One region of the Duganella rhizosphaerae genome, then DNA from elsewhere that is predicted to be linked to it. Evidence: riboswitches for the same ligand, from Rfam matches in the RefSeq annotation. Region 1 holds a riboswitch; each other region holds the start of a gene.

Region 1 (7,324 bases):
CGGACGCAGTTGACGCGGATGCCTTCGGCCGCCACTTCCTTCGACAGGCCCAGCGTCATCACGTCGATCGCGCCCTTGGACGACGCGTAGTCGATGTAGACATTCGGCGCCCCATGCCGGGCCGCGCCGGACGACAGGTTGACGATGCCGCCGCCCTGCCCGCCGTCGGCGGTCGACATGCGCTTGACCGCCTCTTTGCAGCACAGGAAGTAGCTGATCACATTGGTGGTGAACACCCGCTGCAGGCGCTCCACCGACATCTCGGTCAGGCGGCATTGCTGCTCCAATATGCCGACGTTGTTGACCAGCGCCGTCAGCGGCCCCAGTTCCTCGTCGATGGTCTCGAACAGGCGCTGCACGTCGGCCTCCACGCTGACGTCGGCCTGCACGGCGATCGCCTCGCCGCCCTCGGCCACGATCTGCGCGCGCAGCTGGGCGGCCGCCTGCGCGTCGCGCAGGTAGTTGATGCACACCGCATAACCGCGGCGGCTCGCCATCAGCGCGGTCGCCGCGCCTATGCCCCGGCTGCTGCCGGTCACCAGTATCACTTGTTTCATCGCTTACCTCCCCCCCGCATGCGCCAGCGATATGCTTGCGCTCCACTTAGGGGTCGGACCCCGTACGGGGTCCGACCCCGCCCGGCCTTGCGGGGTAAAAAAGCCCGCTGCTGCGGGCTGGTGCCATGCTTATTTTTCCGGGCTGACGTGGGTCAGCGCGTAGCCGACATGCTCCCACCAGTGCTCGCGCGAATGCACGGTGCGCAGGCACTTCTTGTCGAGCTCTCCCTTGAAGACGGGATCGGCGCACTGCTTGGTCATCAGCGCGTTGCGCTGGTTCTCGGCATTGCTCAACGCGATCAGCAGCCAGACGATGAAGCCCAGCGCCAGCACCGCCAGGCTCCATGCCACGTGGTTGATGTAGGCCCACTCGAACAGGGTTTCGATAACCGGTGAAGATTCCTTGTAAATCTTCATGACTTCGCCTTCGGCCGCCTTGCGTTCATCGCTGATCTCTTTCATGTTTTTTCCTTACTTCTTGGCGGCGCGTTCCTGCGCCGACTTGGCAACCAGGCTATCCATCACCGCAAACATGGCGGCGTGCGCCTCCGGGACCGTCGCCAGGCCGTGGCCGGCGATTGCCGGCGAGGTCGTATAGTGACCATCGATCACCAGGGCCGGGGCACTGTCGAGTTTATACTGGTTTGCCACTTGCACGCCACGTTTCATCTTCGTTTGGACCGCGAACGAATTGAAAAATTCCAGATATTTGGCCTTGTCGACGCCATTCTTGACGACGAAGTCCAGGATGGACTGGTCGGTATTGAGGCGGTTGTGCTCGACGTGGACGGCGTGGAAGAACTTTTCGTGCAGGCCGTTGCCCAGCGCGTTCATCGCTTCCAGCGTGAAGAAGGCCTTGGCTTGCGCATCCTCGCCCAGGTGCATGCGGCGGAACACGATCTTGTCGCCCTGCTTCTTGACCCAGCCCGCCAGCGGCGTCTCGAGCGCGTTGCAATGCGGGCAGTGGTACATGAACACTTCCAGCACCTCGACCTTCTTGCCGGTGTCCGGACGGCTGGCCGCGTCCAGCGTATTGAAATCAACGCCGTTCTTGAAATCGGCGGCATGGGCGCCGGCGGCGGCGGCCATGAAGGCGGCGGTGGCAATCAGGGGGCGCAGCAAACTCAGGAAACGCATAACAGTCCTTCATCAAGGTAAGTGGCGAACGCCGCGAGATTACCACCTTTTCCACGATGTGCAAATTAGGCCGGCGTTAAACCTCAGGGCCGGCGCCGGCGCGCCGTCTCCAGCCGCTCGCACAGCGCGGCGACGCCGTCGGCGATGCGCGGCGTGGCGCGCACCAGTTGCTCGCCGTCCAGCGTGAACAGGTTGCCGCGCTGGACCGCCAGCATGCCCTTGTACTGCTTCCAGATATTGACGCCGGATTCGGCGTCGTGCTGGTCGCCGCCGAAGATGGCTTCCGGGTTTTGCTGCAATACCGCCTCGGTGCTGACGGTGGGCGCCGGCACCTTCAGCGCGGCGAACACGTTCTGGCCGCCGCAGACGCGGATCGCGTCGCTGACGATGTGCTCACCGCTGAGGGTGAAGATCGGCTTTTCCCAGATCTGGTAGAACACCCGTACCGTCGGCCGTTGCGCGTAGGTGGCCGAGAGTTTGGCGATCTTCTGGCGATAGTCCTGCGCGGCCTTCTGCGCGGCGGCTTCGGTGCCCATCAGCCGGCCCAGGCGGGTCAGGCTGGTGGCCACCTGGTCCAGCTTTTGCGGATCGCTGTAGAAAATCGGGATGCCCAGGCTTTTCAACTGCTCCAGCTGGGGCGCGGTGTTCCCGCTCTTCCACACCACCAGCAGGTCCGGGCGCAGCGCCAGCACGTGCTCCATGTCGATGGTGGCGTTGCTGCCGACCTGCGGGATGCGCTTGGCCGCTTCCGGGTAGTCGCTGTAGTTCATCACGCCGACCACGCGCTCGCCGCCGCCGGCCGCGAACAGCAGCTCGGTGATGTGCGGCGCCATCGAGATGACGCGCTGCGCCGGCTTGGCGACGGCGACGCTGTTGCCGGCGTCGTCCTGCACGGTGACAGCCTGCGCGCAGGCCGCCGTGCAGGCCAGCGCCAGCACCAGCGGCGAGGCCTGGCGAGCGGTCGTGGTCATGGCGCGCATCAGAACTGGTAGCGGGCCGAGAGTTTCAGCTGGCGGCCGTCGGCGGTGTAGATGCCGCCCTGGATGCCCTTGTCGCAGCTGAAGGCTTGCGAGAAGTAGCGCTTGTCGCTCAGGTTCAGGCCCGACACCGCGAACTCCCACTGGCCAAGCTTGCGGGCGTAGCGCGCGTCCAGCGTGGTGTAGGAAGGGATCTGCGCCGGGCACTTGTTGTCGAAGTCACCGCCGTTGCGCTGGCTGTCCACCCACTGCGCGCCGATATCGGCGGTGTGGCCGCTTGCCAGGGTCCAGCTCAGGCGCGCGGTCAGGGTGTTCTTCGGCACCAGCACCATCTCCTTGCCGTTGTTGACGCCGTCGGTGAACTTGGCGTCCACGTGCTGATAGTGGGCGGTCAGGTTCCAGGCGGCGTTGATGCGCTGCTCGGCGTCGATCTCGAAGCCTTGGCGGCGGGTCGGCGCCAGGTTGGTGTTGGCGCCGTAGCCGAAGTTAAGTGTCGGATCGAAGAATATCTCGTTGGTCAGGTTGTGGCGGAACACGCGGCCGGTGATTTTCTGCGCGGCGCTGCCGTAGCTGACGCCCAGCTCCAGGTCATGCGACTGCTGCGGCATCAGCAACACCGTGTTGGTGTCGACGGTGTAGCCGTTTTCATCGGCGTTGGCGACGCGATAGCTCTGGCCGGCCTTGCCGTAGACGGTCAGGTGGGCGACCGGCATGTAGCTCGCTTGCAGCTCCCAGGCGTTCAGACCTTGCGCCAATTTGTAGGCGTTGGGGCCGAAGGTGTTCAGCGGATCGACGGCGTCCTTGTTGAAGATCTCGCGGCGTACGCCGGCCGAGACGCGGCCTTCATGGGCGGCGTCGAAACGCAGTTCGTCGCGCAGGTACAGCGCTTTCGAGTGCTGGGTGGCGTCGGCCGCCGAATATAAACGGCTGGTGGTGGCGGTACGGTTCCAGACGGTCCAGTCGAAGCCGGCCACCATTTCGTTCAGCATGCCGCCGATCTTGCCCAAGCGGCGCACGCGCGGCGAGAACTGGGTCTGCTTGCTGTCGTAGGTGGTAGTCGATGGGCCGAGGCGATCGTAGTAAGTTGCTGCCGCCGTCTTCTTGCGGTACGACAGGTCGGCCGCCAGCTCGTAGGCGCCGATGCGGCGCTGGCCGAAGGCGGTGAAACGGTCGTTATCGAGTTTGCCGTTGTCGTTCGACGTGGTGGACTGGCGCGGATTGGCCTTGTATTGGTCTTCTGTCAGCGCGCCGGCGAAGCGCATATCCTGGCGCGCGCCTTCATAGCGGAAGCCGGCGCGGCCGGCGTTGTCGAACCATTGCGCGCCGCCGCTGAAGTGGGTCTGCTTGAATTCATTGTTGTCGCGGTAGTTGTCGGTGCGCTGGGTGTCGAGCGTGGCGTCGGCGGCGAAGCCGTCCCAGGCCTGGAAGCCGGAGACGCGCGCTTCGCCGGCGCGGAACTGGCCGCCCTCGACGAACACGCTGCCGCGGCGGCTGTTCTTTTCCGGGCGCTTGGTGACGATGTTGATCACGCCGCCCGTGGCGCCGTCGCCGTACAACACGCTGGCGCCGCCGCGCGTGATTTCGATGTGCTCCACGGTGTCGATCGGGATGGTCGACAGGATGGCGTTGCTCAGTTCATTTTCCGACAGGCGCACGCCATCCAGCACGATCACCATATTCTGGCTGCTGTTGCTGCCGAAGCCGCGCAGGTCCAGGCTGAAGTCCGGGCTGCCGTCCAGGCTCTGGCGGCCGTACACGCCGCCCACCTTGCGGATGGCGGTGTTGACGTCGTTGGCGCCGGCGCGCTGGATGTCTTCGGCCGTGATGACGACGGCGCCGATCGGCGTCAGCGCCGCGTAGGCGTCGAAGCGCGAGCCGGTGATGACGATGGGCGCGAGCGCCTCGGAGATCTGTGCGGCGGCGGGAACGGCGGCGGCAAAGCACAGGGAGACGGCGGCGGCCAGCAGGCGCGGTTGGAAGGCGGAGGATTGCATGTCAGGTCATTTTCAAAAGAGACATCCGCCTGCGTCCCCGCAGGCTGGAAGTGTACGGAAGCCACGCGGGCTTCCCCCTGTCTGGCCGATATCCGGGCTGGCAAGGCTGAAGGTAGCCTCGCGTTACCGTTGCGGGGGCAGCACACCTTGGCCGTCGCGCCGTGGGCGCGGGCGGCCTTGTGTTTCCCGTTTAACTGCGCATGTGAGCACATGGGCAAGCACCAGAACCCCGGCATTATACGCGCGCGCCCCGGATCATTCACTTTTTAGATAGGACCTATCTACATTTCGTGCATTGATTGCAACGGCCTCCGTCCTTATAGTGAGGTCATACTCAAACCGGAGTTTTTCCATGAATGCATTGCCTAGCTATTTCCTGTCCCACGGCGGCGGCCCGTGGCCGTTCATGATGGACCAGGTGGGCCATCTGTACGGCCAGCTGGACGCGTCGCTGCGCGACATCCCGCGCCAGCTCGGCGTGACGCCGAAGGCGGTGCTGGTGATTACCGCGCATTGGGAGGAGCGTGATTTCACGCTGTCGTCGTCGGTCAAACCACCGATGATCTATGACTATGGGGGCTTCCCGCCGCACACCTACGAGGTGCAGTACAGCGCGCCGGGTTCGCCGGAGCTGGCGGCTCAGGTCAAGCAGCTGCTGGACGCGGGCGGCTTCCCGGCGCAGCTGGACGCGCAGCGCGGTTTCGACCACGGCACCTTCAGCGCCATGTATCCGATCTATCCGAATGCGGACGTGCCCATCGTGCAGCTGTCGCTCAAGCGCGGCCTCGATCCGTTGACGCATCTGGAGGTGGGCCGTTTGCTGGCCCCCTTGCGCGAGCAGGGTGTGCTGATCGTCGGCAGCGGGCTGAGTTACCACAACCTGCGCGCCTTCAACGCGCAGGGCGCGGCTGCCTCGCACGCCTTCGACGGCTGGCTGCGCGCGACGATGGCGTTGCCGCCGCAGCAACGCACGGCGCGCTTATTGGAATGGGAGCAGGCGCCGGCCGCGCGCATGGCGCATCCGCGTGAAGAGCATTTGCTGCCGCTGATGGTGGCGCTGGGCGCGGCGGAGAACGACGCGGCGGCCGTCCCCTACCACGAGGATGCATTCATGGGATCGCTGGCCGTGACCAGCTTCCGCTTCGGCTAGTCGGGCTGCCACCCCGCAATGCGGACGCGGGGTCGGACCCCGTACGGGGTCCGACCCCTGCCCGGCTCTGCGGGTTGGGTGCTAAGTACCGCGCTTGCCGTTGGCGTAGGCTTCGGCCTTGGCGGCGGCGATGGCGGCTTTCTCGGCGTTCTTGACCGCCATCTCGGCATCGTGCACTTCCAGCCGCCCCTTACGGCTGGCCGGCGTCTCCAGCGAGATGCGGCCCAGGATGCCGCTGCGGTAGTCGCCCAGGAAGGTGTGCGAGGCTTTTTCGAAATCGAGGTCGCCGCCCTTCTGGCGGAAGCCGCGCTTGGCCGCCACCCCCTCCACCACGGCGATGCCGTCGAAGCTCTCGATATCCTTGAAGCCGTAGCGCGCCACCAGCAGCTGCGGGTAGTACTTCAGCATCTCGTCGGCCAGGAACACCGCCACCTCCTCTTCGATCAGCGCGTTCGAGCCGATCGCGTGGCTGGCCGCCAGCATCAAGCCGTCGCTCGGCAGCGCGATCTTCGGCCACAGCATGCCCGGCGTGTCGACCAGGATGGTGTTCTTGTCCAGGTAAAGCTTCTGCTGCTGCTTGGTCACCGCCGGCTCGTCGCCGACCTTGGCCACCTTGCGCTTGAGCAGCGCGTTCATCAGCGTCGACTTGCCGACGTTGGGTATCCCCATGATCATGATACGCAGCGGCTTGGTCGGCACGCCGCGGTGCGGCGCCAGCTGCTTGGCCAGCTCCGGCACGCGGGTGACGTCGGCCGGCTTCTTGGTGGTCATCGCGAACGCGGTCACGCCTTCCTGGGCGTTGTAGTAGGCCACCCAGGCCGCCGTGGCGGCCGGATCGGCCAGGTCGATCTTGTTGAGGATCTTCAGGCACGGACGCTGGCGGAACTTGCGCAGCTCCTCCACCATCGGATTGGTGCTGGCCTCGGGCAGGCGCGCGTCGACCACCTCGATCACCAGATCGGTGTTCTCCATCTGCTCGGCCGCCTTTTTCTTGGCGGCGTTCATGTGCCCTGGGTACCATTGTATCGACATGCTCTGACCTTCAAAATCGTTCTGACAATCCGCTATTTTACCTGCTGGCTCGCCTGGACTTCGGATATCATGAGGCGCTTTTCCCTTTTTCTGACCATATAAATAACATTATTCTCCACCGGAGTGCTGAAGATGAGCATAGCTGCACCGTCCAACCCCAAGGAAATCACCGTACGCGGGATTATCCTGGGCATACTGATTACGCTGGTCTTCACGGCGGCTCAGGTCTACCTCGGGCTCAAAGTGGGCCTGACCTTCGCCACCTCGATCCCGGCGGCCGTCATCTCGATGGCGCTGCTGAGCGCCTTCAAGGATGCCACCATCCAGGAAAACAACATCGTCCAGACCATCGCCTCGGCCGCCGGCACGCTGGCGTCGGTGATCTTCGTGCTGCCTGGCCTGCTGATGATAGGCTGGTGGGCCAAGGTGCCGTTCTGGCCGACCTTCGGCGCCTGCGCCATCGGCGGCGTGCTGGGC
Region 2 (7,324 bases), on a different contig from region 1:
CGGCGGCCAGCGCCAGCAGCGCCAGCGTGCCGACGGTCTTCTGCACCGGCGTGAGGTTTGCCAGCGTTTGCATTTCAAAGCCGTTGACCTTGGCGTCGGCAGCATCGGCCTTGGCCTTTGGCGCCGGCTCGGCGGGTTTGCTCTTCGCGTGCGCGGGCGCGGGCGGCGGCAGCTCCTGCGCCTTGGCCTGCAATGCCTGCAAGTCCGCCACCGCGTTCTGCATGGCGGCGTCGGTCTGCTGCTGCGTTGCCGACGGTGCCGGAGGCTGCGCGGACGGCGCCGATGATGCAGATCCGCCGGCACGGCCGGCGGCCGCCGCACCGCGCGCGACCGCCGCGTTGGTGCCGACGTTGGGCACGAACTGGCCGCTGAACTGCGGCGCGATCTTCATCGTCGCCTTGCTGCACGAATCGGCGCTGCACGACACGCCGGCATCCTTGATCGCCTGCGCGTTTTGCTGCGTCAGTTTCTCGCGCACCGCATCGCCCGGCTTCCAGTAGCCACGTTCGATCGTGCTCAACATGCGGTCGGTGATGGCCTGGAAGGCGCGCAGGTTGCCGCTGCTGGCGAAGCGCTCACGCACCTTCAGGCCGTGGCGGTCTTCCACATAGGTGTCGTACATGCGCTGCCATTTGCCGCCGTCCACCACTTCCGGCACGGTGACCTGCCAGGCCCACAGGTAGTCGACCACGCGGTTGATGTAGCGCGCGCCGGAATAGCCTTCCTTCAGCATGCTGTCGGCCCAGCGCGGGTTCAGGTAGCGCGCCTGCATCTCCTGGCCCATGTACTGCTCCAGCGTCTTGTGGCCCGGCTTGCGCGGGTTGGACAGGTCGCTGACCATCACCTCCGGCGTCTTGCCGTCCACGCTGCGGATCGCCATCGCGGTGCCACCCAGGTACTGGAAGAAGTCGTCGTTATCCAGCGTCGCGAACAGATTGCTGGAGCGGCTGTGCAGCGCGATCTTGCTGCCGCTGATGGCTTGCTTGAACAATTCGCGGCGCTGGCCGGGATCGGCCTTGTCGTCGCCCCAGTAGCCGGCGCCGAACGGATGGCTCATGCGGTTGATGAAGACGTCCGCAACCTCCTTCTCGTTCTGCCAGGCGTTGGTCAGCGGGATCAGCTTCTCGATCTGCGTGCCATAGGCGCCACTCGGCAGGCCGAAGATGCGCACGGAGGCCATGCGCTGCGCTTCTTCGGCACTGATGCCGCTGGCCTGCAAGGCGGCCACGGTCTTGCGGCTGTGCGCCTGCATCACGTTGCCGTCTTCGCCGGGGCCATTGTCGTCCTGCTTCTGCGCCAGTTGCGCGGCCTGGTCCATCAGCGTCAGCAGGTTGCCGAACAGGTCGCGGAACAGGCCGGACGAGATCAGCGTCACGTCCACGCGCGGACGTCCCAGCTGCTTGCGCGTCAGCGCTTCCACGCCGGTCACGCGGCCACGTTCGTCCCACGTCGGACGCACGCCCATCAGCGCCATCGCCTGCGCTTCCATGATGCCTTCGTGGCGCGAGGTTTCGACGCCCCACAGGTTCATGCTCAACTTGTCCGGCCAGGCGCCGTGGCGCTTGCGATAATCCTCCGCCAGCTGCTGCGCCAGTTTGTAGCCGGCTTCGTAGGTGGTCTTGCTCGGGATGCGCGATGGATCGAGGCCGAAGAAGTTGCGGCCAGTCGGCAGCGCATCCGGATTGCGTACCAGGTCGGCGCTGGCGCCGGTCGGGATGTAGCGGCCGGACAGCGCCTGCATCAAGCGCTCCAGTTCCAGCCCGGCGCTGCGCTCGATATCGTTTTCCAGCTGGGCGATGCGTTTGGTTTTCTGCTCCGCCGTCGACGTGGTGTCGAGGCTGACCACGGCGCGCGCGGTGGCGTTGCGCAGCTCAGGCTTCGGCGCCACGCCGAAGGTGTGCAGGCCGAACGGCGTGAGCTTGCTGCCGGTGTCGTCCAGGTACTCCTCCAGGCCTTCCATGTCGGCTTCGGTTTTGAGCTCGGTCTTCTTCATGTCCTTCAACACGCCGCTCTTGGCCGCCAGGCGGTTGATCGCCGTCAGGTGGCTACGCGCCAGCAGCGGGCTTTTTTGCTCGGCCACGCGGTAGTCGTTGAGCAGCGCGCCCAGCTCGCGCAGGTCGGGATTCAGGCCGGCGACGTCGAACGGTGGCGTCATGTGGTCGATGATGACGGCCATGCCGCGGCGCTTGGCCTGTATGCCCTCGCCCACGTCGTCCATCACGTAGGGGTAGATGTTGGGCATGGCGCCGATCAGCGCCTCGGTCGGATCGCTTTCCGACAGGCCGGCCTCTTTACCGGTCAGCCATTCCTGCGTGCCGTGGGTGCCGATGTGCATGACGGCGTTGGCCTGGAAGCCTTTTTGCAGCCACAGGTAGAACGCGATGTATTCGTGCGACGGCGGCATGCTGACTTCATTGTGCAGCTTCTCCAGGTTCTGCTCCCACGCGCGGCCGGGCTGCGGCGCCATCAGCACATTGCCGAAGCGGCGCGCCGGATAGACGAAGAACGGCTCGCCCTTGGCGTTGCGCCACAGGACAGGCGCGTTCTCCGGCTTGCCCCAGGATTTCTCTATCGATGCGCGCAGCGGCTGTGCCAGCGTGGCGAACCACTTCTGGTAGTCGGCCAGCGGCACCAGCAAGGCCTGGCCGCTTTCGGCCAGGTGCTTCAGGCCCGCCATGTAGTCGCCCTTGGACTTGCCGGGGTAGTTGCCCCACTGCTGGATCTCGCCTTGCAGCTCTTCCTGCGACGGCGGCAGCGCGGCGCCGGTCTGGTAGCCCTCCTGCTTCAGGCGCTGGACGATCTGCCACAGGCTCTCCGGCAGCACGTTCAGGTAGGCCGCGCCGATGGTCTCGGAACCATGCGGATAGTTAAAGTACAGCATGGCGATGCGCTTGTCGCCGTTGGCCTTCTGGCGCAAGGCCAGCCAGCTGGCGACGCGCTGGTTGAGGCGCTCGATGCGCTCGGGGATGGGCGTCTCCTCCACGTAGGCCAGGCCGGTCTGCGCATCGCTGATGCGTTCGCGGCTGGCGACCACGGTCGGTTGGATCAGGCCCGCCACTTCGGCGCCGGCCAGCTGCCAGGTGCGTTCGATGATATCGAGACCGATCTTCGATTCCTGCCACTGCGCCAGCGACTGCTGGCTCAAGGTGATGGCGTTGATCGCCGGGACGCCGATCTTGTCGAGCAGCGCGCCGGTGTTGGCGGTGCCGCCCACCTTCATGCCCAGCGCGACGATCAGCTCGACGCGGCTCTTGCCGTTTTCGTCCAGCAGGAAGCGCAGCGGCACGTCGTAGGGATAGCCGAACACCGGCAGCACGTTATAGCCGCTCGCTTCCAGCCGCGCGACGATGGCCGCCAGCGGCAGCGTTTGTCCCGCCACCAGGCTGGCGCGGTAGAACGGCACGGCGATCCAAGGCGCGCCGGCCTTGTAGTTGGCGTAGCCTTGCAGGTACTGCTCGTAGCTGCTGGACGTGCGGTTGGCCGCCACGTCGTACAGGCCCACTTCCGGCATCGCATGCACCGGCGCGACCGTCAACCTGGAACCGAAGTGGTTGCGCAGGATGTAGCGCAGCAGATTGCCCATGTTCTCCACGCCGCCTTCGCTATGGTAGGACTGTATGGTTTTATCGTCGCGCACGCCCTGCTCGCGCAGGCTGTCGTCGATGGCGCCACCGACCGCGAACACCGGACGGCGCGCCTTCTGCAAGGCCTGCAGTTCGGCGCCCAGGGCCACCATGGCCTGGCGGCCCTTGGTGTTGACGATCGCCACATCGGCGCCGGTCAGGGCTGCGCGGTCGGCCGGCGTCATGCCGTTGGCGGGGATGATGCGCACGGCGACGTTCAGCTCCTTCAACTCGGCCTGCAGGCCGCGCACCGCCAGCACGGCGGGACGGGATTCGATATCGCCCAACATCAGCGCCAGCGTGCGCGGCGCCTGCGCCGAGTGCACATAGCCGCCGATGCACAGGGACACCAGCAACAGCAGCAGCGCCCACAATTTTTTATTCAGGTACATAGACGACCTTCCCATCCGGCAGTTGATACGCGGTGCCCAGGCGTTTGCCTGAGCCCGACAGCGGCTTGTCGCTGACTTTGCTCACCTTGATTTCGGCGCCTTTCTTGGTCAGCACCTCGACATGGCCATCGGCGCTTTTCTTGGCGATGGTGACTTCGGAGTTCGGATCCAGCAGGTCCATCATGTTCCAGGCCGAGAACAGCGCCAGCATCATGGCGACGATGAAGACGATGCTGGCGTCGAACAGGTTGGCGACGCCGGCCAGCGGGTCTTCGTTATGCTCGCCGATGCGGCTGTAGCGGTGGCGGTTCATATAGCGCATCTCAGGCTCCCGCGCGCACCAGGTGCGGCTTGTGGTCTTGCGCCGCCAGGTGGGATTCGGCGGCGTAGGCGATCTCGGTCAGGTCGCTGCGCAGCCAGTGCTCGCGCACCAGGCTCAGTACATAGGCGCTGACGCTGCACGCCAGGCCGACCACGGTGGCGGTGAAGGCGGTGGTCATCGACTCGGCCATCTTCGGCAGGTTGCCCTGCGCCAGGCCGGCCAGCGAAATGCCCATCGGGATCAGGGTGCCCATCAGCCCCAGCGCCGGGCCGACGCGCACCACGAAGCGCACGCCGTCCAGGCGGCGCACGCCGTTGACGTCGGCGCGCTGCACCAGTCGTTCGAGGCGGGCGTCCAGTCCCGGCTCGCCTTCCTGCGCGGTCAGCACGGCGGCCATCTCCTGTTTGGCGGTGGCGACCAGCACGCGCACGCCGCGGCGGCGCTCCAGCCATTCGGCGCCGAAGGTGCCGAAGCACACCAGCATATGCAGCACCAGCGCTGCGATCCCCAGCAGCACGGGCAGGTACAGGATGGTGGAAATGGAGTACAGCAGTGTCTCGATGGAGTGCACGGCGGCGTCGGCGGGCAGGTTAAACATGGGCGGGTCCTGTAGGCAGAGAGGGAGAATCGGGGCGCAGGCGTACGCGAACGGCGCGTGCGCAAGGCACGGCCGCCAGTCGGCAAGGCCGTGGCGCGCAAAATCGATGCATAGATGTAGATCGAAACAGATGCAAGCCGCTCACTTCCCCGTGAGCGGCTTGAACAGAAATGCCTGGGCATTTCCACCTGTCCTGGCCGGTATCCGGGCTGGCAAGCGACACCGCCTGACCTTCCCATGCGACTGCACAGTGGTTTGAAGAGGCGGATTTGTCGTCAACGACGACGCTTGTTTACCGTTGCGGGGGCAGCACATGTTGGCTGGCGTGGCCAGCTTCATGTTTCCCGTTTAACTGCGCGTCTGGACAGACGCGCGGGCACCAAAACCGGGCGATTATACTTTACCCGGCAAGGGTTTGGAGTATCGGGCAGTCGGGGCGATGGTCGCCGTGGCAGCAGCCGGCCAGCGTTTGCAGTGTGTCGCGCATTTCGGTCAGCTCGGCGATGCGCTGGTTCAGCTCCGCCACGTGGCCCATGGCGATGGTCTTGACGTCGGCGCTGGCGCGCTCCTTGTTCTGCCACAGCGACAGCAGGTCGCGGATCTGGTCCAGCGAAAAACCCAGCGAGCGTCCGCGCTTGACGAAGCGCAGCGCGTGCAGGTCGTTGTCGCCGTAGATGCGGTAGCCGGCCTCGCTGCGCTTGCCCGGCGGGATCAGGGCGATGCTTTCGTAATAGCGGATCATCTTGGCCGAGACGCCGCTGGCGGCCGCCGCTTGTCCGATGTTCATGCTTGTCCTTTCAGGTGGTCCGGCGTCCAGCGGCGCAGCAGCAAGGCGTTGCTGATCACGCTGACGGAGCTGAGCGCCATCGCGGCGCCGGCAACCATGGGGTTGAGCAGGCCGAAGGCGGCCAGCGGTATGCCGACCAGGTTGTAGATGAAGGCCCAGAACAGGTTCTGGCGTATTTTGCTGTAGCTGCGGCGCGAGATCGAAATGGCGGCAGCCACCAGCGCCGGATCGCCACGCATCAAGGTGATGCCGGCAGCGTGCATGGCGACGTCGGTGCCGCTGGACATGGCGATGCCGACATCGGCGGCGGCCAGCGCCGGCGCGTCGTTGATGCCGTCGCCGACCATGGCGATGCAGGCGTCGCCCGTCTTCAAGCTGGCGACGGTGGCCGCTTTGTCGGCGGGCAGCATGTTGGCGACGATGCGGCCTATGCCCAGTTCTTTGCCGACGGCGTCGGCGCTGCCCTGGTTGTCGCCGGTGAGCAGGATGGTCTGGATGTGCATCGCATGCAGCGCCTGCAGCGCGGCGCGGGCTTGCGGCTTGATGCGGTCGCCGAAGGCCAGCAGGCCCAATAGCTGCGCGGGCTGCGGCGCGTTCGATGCTGCCAGCCAGGATATCGTCAGGCCTTGCCGCTCCAGTTCCTCGGCGCGGGCGCTCAGCGCATCCAGCGCCACGCCCTCCTCCTGCATCAGCCGCGTGCTGCCCAGGACCAGGCGCGCGCCGTCGACGATGGCCGCTACGCCGCGGCCGGGCAAGGCGGTGACGCCGGTGGCGCTTGGCGCGGCGCCGTCGGCCGTGGCGGAGCGCGCGGCGGCGGCCTCGGTGACGGCGCGCGCCAGCGCGTGTTCGCTGCCGCGCTGGATCGCGGCGGCCAGTTGCAGCAACCGCCCTTCGTCGATGCCGGCCGGCTCCAGCGCGACCAGCGACGGCTTGCCCTCGGTGAGCGTGCCGGTCTTGTCGAACGCCACGGTGGTGATGCGGTGCGCCAGCTCCAGCGCCTCCGCATCCTTGATCAGTATTCCGTAACGCGCCGCCACGCCGGTGCCGGCCATGATCGCGGCCGGCGTCGCCAGCCCCAGCGCGCACGGACAGGCGATCACCATCACCGCCACCGCATTGATGATGGCCCGCTCGGCATCGCCGGTCGCCAGCCACCAGCCGGCGAAGGTCGCCACCGCCAGCACCATCACCACCGGCACGAACACCGCGCTGACGCGGTCCACCAGATGCTGCACCGGCGCCTTGGCCGCCTGCGCATCCTCCACCAGGCGGATGATGCGCGCCAGCGTGCTTTCGGCGCCCACCGCCGTCACCCGCACCAGCAGCAGGCCTTCGCCGTTGATGGCGCCACCGGTCACACGGTCGCCGGCGTGGCGCGCCACGGGCAGGCTCTCGCCGGTGATGAGCGCCTCGTCGACATGGCTGGCGCCCTCCACCACTTCACCGTCCGCCGCCACCCGCTCGCCGGGCAGCACCACCACCAGTTCGCCCGGCTGCACATCGGCGATCGGCACTTCGACATCCCGCTCGCCGCGCCGCACCCGCGCGGACTCCGGCCGCAGCACCTGCAAGGCGCGGATGGCGGACGTGGTCTGGCGCTTG
Region 3 (7,324 bases), on a different contig from region 1:
CTACGACTGTTCTTCACCGCGCTCCAGTTCTTTACCCGCCTGCCGATTCCCGGCTGGGTGGGCTTCGACCCTGCGTGGCTGAACCAGGCGTCACGCTACTTTCCGCTGATCGGCATGGTGGTCGCAGCCATCACGGCCGGCGTGTATGCGCTGGCCGCATGGTTCCTGCCCGCGCCGGTCGCCGTGCTGCTGTCCACCGCTGCAGGCATCTACGCCACCGGCGCCTTCCATGAAGACGGCTTTGCCGACATGTGCGACGGCTTCGGCGGCGGCATGACGCCGGAGCGCGTATTGGAAATCATGAAGGACTCGCGCATCGGCGCTTACGGCGCCATCGGCATCATCTGCCTGCTCGCCACCAAGTGCACGACACTCTCCATGCTGTCTCCGCTGGCGGCGATTGCCGCGCTCCTCGTCGCCCATCCGCTTTCGCGATTAATGGCAACCTCGCTGATCTGGCGCCTCGACTACGCACGTGCGGAAGGCAAGGCCAAGCCACTGGCGCAAAAGATGAGCACCGCAGAATTCGCGCTGGCCGTCGCCAGCGCCGCCATTCCCGCGCTGGCGATGATCGCCTGCGGATGGCTGACGTGGACCGCACTGGCGACCGGCATCGCCGCCGCCGCAATCGGCACCGCCTGGCTGGCCCGAAAATTCGTACGCCGCATCGCCGGCTATACAGGCGATTGCCTCGGGGCGGTACAGCAGCTCAGCGAAGTGGCGTTCTACCTTTGCGTTCTGGCCAGCATGCGCCACGGCGCCCTGCCCTGGTAACGCCATGCGGCTGATACTGGTGCGCCATCCGCAGCCGCTGATCGCCCCCGGCGTCTGCTACGGCCGCAGCGATCTCGCCGTAGCGCCCGACCAGCTGGCGCAAACGCTGGCCGCCTTGTCGACCACACTCCCCCAAGGCCTCGCCCTATATAGCAGTCCGCTTCAGCGCTGCGCCACATTGGCGGCGCAACTGGCGGCGCCGTTGCTATCGCCAGCGCCGCTGCTGGACGCCCGCATCGCGGAGATCGATTTCGGCGACTGGGAACTGCGCCACTGGGACGATATCGCGCGCGCCGACATCGACGCCTGGGCCGCGGACCTGGTCAACTACCGCCCCGGCGGCGGCGAAAGCTTGCTGCGCATGGCCGCCCGCATCGCCACCTTTTACGCCGACCTCCAGCGCCAGCAGCAAGACGCCATCGTGATCTGCCACGCCGGCGCGATGCGCCTGCTGTCGGCCTGCCATACCGGCCTGGCGCCGGCCGAAATGGCGCTGCAAGCGGCCCGCCATCCGCATCAAATCGCCTACGGCGCCACGCTGGTACTGCAAAACTAAACCGCCACCCCATGACCGGCGCCGCACAAACCCGTATAATGACCGGGTTTTGGTGCCCGCGCGTCTGTCCAGATGCGCAGTTAAACGGGAAACATGAAGCTCTGTAAGAGTCCACATGTGCTGCCCCCGCAACGGTAAGCAAGTGTCGCAGCTGATGCGCGACAAACCTCCTCTGACAAACCACTGTGCTCTGCATGGGAAGGTGAGGTGGTCTAACTTGCCAGCCCGGATACCGGCCAAATCAGGTGGAAGCGAGCGAACGGGATGTGCGCGAACACGCATCTCTCAGTTATCCGCTTCTGTTCAATCTGGCCCACGGGGACGTCGGCCGGTTGCTATTAACAGAAAAATTACATCATGACCCTTCGTATCTCCCGTCCTGCGGCCCTGACGTCGCTGGCGCTGGCAATGGCCGCCTCCTGCGCGCACGCAGAACCAATCGCCGGCACCGTGCTGGTCACCGCCACCCGCAGCCCGCAGGCCCTGTCCGACGTGATCAGCGACAGCGTCACCATCAGCGCCGAGCAAATCGCCGAATCAGGAGCCGGCTCCATCGTCGACCTGCTGCAACGCCAGCGCGGCATCGAGATCGCCCGCAACGGCGGCTCCGGCACCAACGCCACCGTGTTTATCCGCGGCGCCAACAGCAACCAGAATCTCGTGCTGGTCGACGGCGTGCGTATCGGTTCGTCGACCACCGGCGCCGCCAACTGGAGCGCCATTCCGCTGACCGCCATCGACCATATCGAAATCGTCTACGGCCCACTGAGCTCCCTGTATGGCGCGGACGCCATCGGCGGCGTGATCCAGATCTTCACCAAGAAGGGCCAGGGCGCGCCAGCGTTCACCGCCTTCGCCGGCTACGGCACCGACAACACCCGCGAAGGCGATGTATCGCTCTCCGGCGCCACCGGCGGTGAGCACAGCTTCAGCTACGCGATCAGCGCCGGCAAGGAAAAGTCGGACGGTTTCTCGTCCACCCGTCCTGCCAGCGCCTCGTATAACGCCGACAAAGACGGCTACGATCGCGAAAACGCGGCGGCCCAATTCAGTCTGCGCCTGGCAGAAGGCCAGGAAATCGGTGCGCTGCTCCTGCACAGCAAACTCTATTCCCAGTACGACAGCGGCTCATCGCCGTACGACGTCCATTCGAACGCCAAGCTCGACAACGCGGCCATCTACAGCAAGAACCAGATCCTGCCTGCCTGGCAAAGCCTGGTGCAATACTCTCAAGCCAAGGACAACGGCGCGACCTACACCAGCGCGGCCGCATCTGGCTACTCGCAGATCAACACCAAACAAACCGACTTCACTTGGCAGAATGATGTGCTGATTGGCGCCGACGTGCTGCAACTGCTGTACGACCATCGCAAGGAAGAAGTCGAGACCAACGGCTTCAAACTGGCCGACCCGCAGCGCACCACCAATTCCGTCGCCGCTGCCTATAACGCCCGCCGCGGCGCCAACCTGTTCAACGCCAGCATACGCCGTGACAAATCGCTCTACGGCTCGAAGAACACCGGCTCCCTGGGCTACGGCTACAACTTCACGCAGGTACTGCGCGCCACCGCCAGCTACGGTACCAGCTTCCGCGCACCGACCTACAATGAACTGTACTACCCAGGCTACGGTAACAGTAACAACAAACCGGAGCTGGGCAAGAATGCGGAAATCGGTCTTCGCTACGACAGCGGCAACACCGCGCTGAGCGCCAGCTATTACCGCAACCGCCTGACCGACCTGCTGGTGAACACCAAGCCATGCCCATTCACCGGTGCAAAGAGTGGCTGCGCCTACAACGTCAACCACGCCCTGCTTGAAGGCTTGACCCTGGGCGCCAGCCAGCAGCTGGGCCGCTTCAACCTGGCCGCCAACGTCGACCTGCAAGATCCAAAGGACGAAACCAACAACAAACGCCTGCAGCGCCGCGCCAAAAAGCACGGCAACCTGATGGCCGACTACAGCGCCGGCGCCTTGAAGGCCGGCGTGGAACTGGAATTGTCCGGCGACCGCTACGAGGACGCCGCCAACGAGGTCCGCCTTGGCGGCTATGGACTGGTCAATCTGTACGCGACCTACCACTTCAACCGCGACTGGTCGGCGCTGGTCCGCTGGAATAATATCAGCGACAAGCAGTACGACCTGGCGCGCAATTACGCCACGCCGATGTCCAAGCTGTTTGCCGGTATCCGCTACGGCTACAAGTAAGCAGTAATGGTGTAACCTGCCGGGCGTGGGGCGCATACGCCGCGCGCCCGGCAGTCTCTCTTTTTTGAAAGCAGTGCATGCATTCTTTCTCCCGCAATCTGCGACGCCGTGCCGCCGTCACTCTGACAGGGTTGGTGCTGTTCGCGTTTGCCAGCCTGGTTTTCTCGGGCATGACCGGCTCGGTCTCGATTCCTCTCTCCGATATTCCCGCGGCAGTCAATGAACTGCTGCATGGCCAAAGCCAGACGCTGGCCTCCACCCTGCTCGACCTGCGCCTGAGCCGCGCGCTGACCGCCTTCGTCACCGGCGCAGCCCTGTCGCTGGCGGGCGTGATGATGCAGGCGCTGTTGCGCAATCCACTGGCCGACCCGTATGTACTGGGCATTTCCGCCGGCGCTTCCGTCGGCGCCCTGGCCGCACTGCTGTTCGGCTGCGCCATCTGGATGGTCGACGCCTCGGCCTTCGGCGGCGCCGTCGCCGTCTCGATGATGCTGTATCTGCTGGCCCGGCGCGACCTGCGCGGCGGCGCGGCGGCCGAAGGCGGCACCGCTCTATTGCTGCTGACCGGCGTCATCCTGTCCTCCGCCTGCATGGCGATGGTGACGCTGATGCTCTCCATCGCTCCTGAAAGCCGTTTGCGCAGCATGGTGTTCTGGATGATCGGCGACCTGGCCGGCGCGCCGATGCGCGCGCTGCCCTGGATCGTATTGGCCGGCGGCCTGGTATTCGCCCTGCGCAGCGCCCGTTCCATGAACGTGATGGCGCTGCACGCCGAAGCCGCCGCCACGCTGGGCATCCGCGTCGGCGCGTTGCGCAAAGGCCTGTTCTTCATATCCGGCCTGCTGACCGCCAGCGCTGTCACCAGCGCGGGCAGCGTCGGCTTCGTCGGCCTGATCGTGCCCCATGCCTGCCGCTTCGCCGTCGGCGCGGACCACCGCGTACTGATTCCGGCGGCCGCACTGGCCGGTGGCACCTTCCTGCTGCTGGCGGACACGCTGGCCCGCACCATCATCGCGCCGCAGCAGTTGCCGGTCGGTGTACTGACGGCGCTGATCGGCGCGCCGGTCTTCCTGTACCAACTGCACCGTTTGCGCAAATGATGATCAGCACCCATAACCTTTCCCTGAAAATCGGCCAGCGCCAGCTGATTACGGATCTGAACTGGCAGGTGCGTGACGGCGAATGCTGGAGCATCATCGGCCGCAACGGCGCCGGCAAGAGCACACTGCTGAAAACACTGGCCGGCCTGCGCGACCCGAACGGTGGCTACGTCGCCATCCAGGAGCGCGAACTGTCCGACTGGCCGCTGGCCGAACTGGCGCGCCAACGCGCCTTCCTGGCGCAGAGCCGCAGCGACGCTTTCGCCTACAGCGTGATCGAAACCGTGCTGTCGGCGCGCCACCCTTATCACGGCAACCGCTATTGGGAAGGCAGCGACGATCACGCCATCGCGCTGAAATCGCTGGAAGCGATGGAAGTGGCCGACCTGGCCGAGCGCGACGTGCGCACCTTGTCCGGCGGCGAACGCCAGCGCGTGGCCATCTCCGCCATGCTGGCGCAGGATACGCCGCTGCTGCTGCTCGACGAGCCGGCCAACGCGCTGGACCTGGCGCACCAGGTCAGCGTCATGGGCCTGCTGGCCCGCCTGTGCCGCGAGCAGGGCAAGACCGCCGTCATGATAGGACACGACCTGACGCTGGCACACAGCGTCTCCACCCACGCGCTGCTGCTCATGGGCGATGGCCGCTGGCTGGCCGGCACCACGGCGGAAGTGATGCAGGCAGAGATCCTGGGCGAATACCTGGGCCATCCGATAGACATCATCCAGCACGGCACACGCAGCATCTTTATCCCCAAAGAGGACCTTGCATGACCCAACAGAATTCCGGCGACATCGACGAACAAACCGCGGCGCTGAACGAACGTCACCGCGTGCGCATGGAGCGCAAGAAGGCCATCATCGACGCCAAGATCGCCGCCGCCGACAAGCAGATCGGCATCATCATCGTCAACACCGGCAACGGCAAGGGCAAAAGCTCCAGCGGCTTCGGCATGGCGATACGCGCCATGGGCCACGGCATGAAGGTCGGCGTGGTGCAGTTCATCAAAGGCGCGATGCAGACCGGCGAAGAGCTGTTCCTGCGCCGCTTCCCGGAAGAGATCAGCTTCCACTCGATGGGCGAAGGCTATACCTGGGAAACCCAGAACCGCGAACGCGATATCGCAAAGGCGCAATTGGCCTGGGAACAGGCGAAACGCTTCCTGGCCGATCCCGACATCGGCCTGGTGGTATTCGACGAACTGAATATCGCCCTGAAGTACCGCTACCTGGACGTGGAAACCGTCATCAACGATCTGCTGGCACGTCCGGCGATGCAGCATGTCGTCATCACCGGGCGCGGAGCGCCGCCGGAGCTGATCGCCATCGCCGATACCGTCACCGAAATGGAAGTCGTCAAGCACGCCTTCAAGGCCGGCATCGGCGCGCAACTTGGAACCGAGTGGTAATGACGACGCACGTCGAAGTCAAAGCCCTGCTGGTGGCGGCCGTCGCCTCCGGCCAGGGCAAGACCACAGTCACCGCCGCGCTGGCGCGCAAACTGGCGCGCCAGGGCAAGCGCGTGCGCGTGTTCAAATGCGGTCCGGATTTCATCGATCCAATGCTGCTGGAACGCGCCAGCGGCGCGCCGGTGCGCTCGCTGGACCTGTGGATGGTCGGCCATGAACTGTGCCGCAGCCAGTTGGCGCAGGCCGCCGCCGAAGCGGATGTCATCCTGATCGAAGGCGTTATGGGCCTGTATGACGGTACGCCGTCGTCTGCCGACTTGTCGCGCGAATTCGGCGTGCCGGTGATGGCGGTGATCGACGCCGGCGCCATGGCGCAAACCGCCGGTGCGCTGGTCCACGGCCTGCGCGACTATGGGCCGGTGGAGATGGCGGGAGTGATCGCCAACCGCGTCGCCAGCGAAGGCCACGCCAAGATGGTGGCCGCGTCATTGCGCGACATTCCCCTGTTTGCGACTTTGCCGCGCCAGGCCAAATCGCTGCCCGAGCGCCACCTCGGCCTGGTGCTGCCGGGCGAAGTCCTCGATATCGACCAATTGCTCGACAATCTGGCGGACCAGCTGGTGTTCGACGAAGCGGCCTGGGAGCGTCTGCGTCCGGTCCGCATCGAGATTCCGCCATCGACGGAGCCGCAAGCGCCGCTGCTGGCTGGCCGCACCATCGCCATCGCCCGCGATCCAGCCTTCATGTTTATCTATCCGGCCAACCTGGATACGCTGCGCCAATTGGGCGCGACGCTGAAATTCTTCTCGCCGCTGGCCGACGAAGCCATACCGGCCGAAGCGGACGCGGTATATCTGCCCGGCGGCTATCCAGAGCTGCACGCCGAAGCACTTTCGCAGGCCCGGGTGTGGCAAGCGTCGATCCGCGCGGCCCATGCCGCCGGCACATCCATCGTCGCCGAATGCGGCGGCATGATGGCGTTGGCCGACACCCTTGCAGACCAGGCGGGCGCGGTGTGGGCAATGGCCGGCTTGCTACCTGGCGCGGTGGCGATGCAGGCGCGCCTGGCAGGCCTCGGATCGCAGGGTCTGCCGACGGAGCAAGGCGTCCTGCGCGGCCATACCTTCCGCTACTCCAGGCTGGAGACAGCAGTGGCGCCAGCGGCGTACACTATCAAGCATCCGTCGGCCATCCAGGGTGAAGCCTGGTATCGCGTCGGCTCGCTGACAGCTTCATATTTTCACGCTTATTTTCCATCCAATCCGGCGGCGGTTGCCG

The links. A riboswitch is a leader RNA that binds a small molecule or an ion and turns the genes downstream of it on or off. The one in region 1 is predicted to bind cobalamin.
Region 2: it holds a riboswitch for cobalamin, as region 1 does, so the genes downstream of both, RUGAMON1_RS21680 (MotA/TolQ/ExbB proton channel family protein) here and RUGAMON1_RS29160 (TonB-dependent receptor) in region 1, are expected to answer to the same signal.
Region 3: it holds a riboswitch for cobalamin, as region 1 does, so the genes downstream of both, RUGAMON1_RS31845 (TonB-dependent receptor domain-containing protein) here and RUGAMON1_RS29160 (TonB-dependent receptor) in region 1, are expected to answer to the same signal.

Annotation. Positions count from the first base shown of each region.
Region 1 is NZ_BPWK01000020.1:12,199-19,522, forward strand. It holds gene RUGAMON1_RS29140 (SDR family oxidoreductase) at 1-557, opposite strand, end outside; gene RUGAMON1_RS29145 (hypothetical protein) at 687-1,019, opposite strand; gene RUGAMON1_RS29150 (thiol:disulfide interchange protein DsbA/DsbL) at 1,029-1,694, opposite strand; gene RUGAMON1_RS29155 (cobalamin-binding protein) at 1,778-2,674, opposite strand; gene RUGAMON1_RS29160 (TonB-dependent receptor) at 2,674-4,665, opposite strand; cobalamin riboswitch at 4,732-4,906, opposite strand; gene RUGAMON1_RS29165 (DODA-type extradiol aromatic ring-opening family dioxygenase) at 5,018-5,815, shown strand; gene ylqF (ribosome biogenesis GTPase YlqF) at 5,897-6,847, opposite strand; gene RUGAMON1_RS29175 (OPT family oligopeptide transporter) at 6,980-7,324, shown strand, end outside.
Region 2 is NZ_BPWK01000011.1:3,811-11,134, reverse strand. It holds gene RUGAMON1_RS21690 (cobaltochelatase subunit CobN) at 1-4,015, opposite strand, end outside; gene RUGAMON1_RS21685 (DUF2149 domain-containing protein) at 4,002-4,337, opposite strand; gene RUGAMON1_RS21680 (MotA/TolQ/ExbB proton channel family protein) at 4,339-4,935, opposite strand; cobalamin riboswitch at 5,114-5,334, opposite strand; gene cueR (Cu(I)-responsive transcriptional regulator) at 5,336-5,722, opposite strand; gene RUGAMON1_RS21670 (heavy metal translocating P-type ATPase) at 5,719-7,324, opposite strand, start outside.
Region 3 is NZ_BPWK01000028.1:1,375-8,698, forward strand. It holds gene RUGAMON1_RS31835 (adenosylcobinamide-GDP ribazoletransferase) at 1-774, shown strand, start outside; gene RUGAMON1_RS31840 (histidine phosphatase family protein) at 779-1,330, shown strand; cobalamin riboswitch at 1,364-1,585, shown strand; gene RUGAMON1_RS31845 (TonB-dependent receptor domain-containing protein) at 1,688-3,538, shown strand; gene RUGAMON1_RS31850 (FecCD family ABC transporter permease) at 3,616-4,638, shown strand; gene RUGAMON1_RS31855 (ABC transporter ATP-binding protein) at 4,638-5,411, shown strand; gene cobO (cob(I)yrinic acid a,c-diamide adenosyltransferase) at 5,408-6,046, shown strand; gene RUGAMON1_RS31865 (cobyrinic acid a,c-diamide synthase CobB) at 6,046-7,324, shown strand, end outside.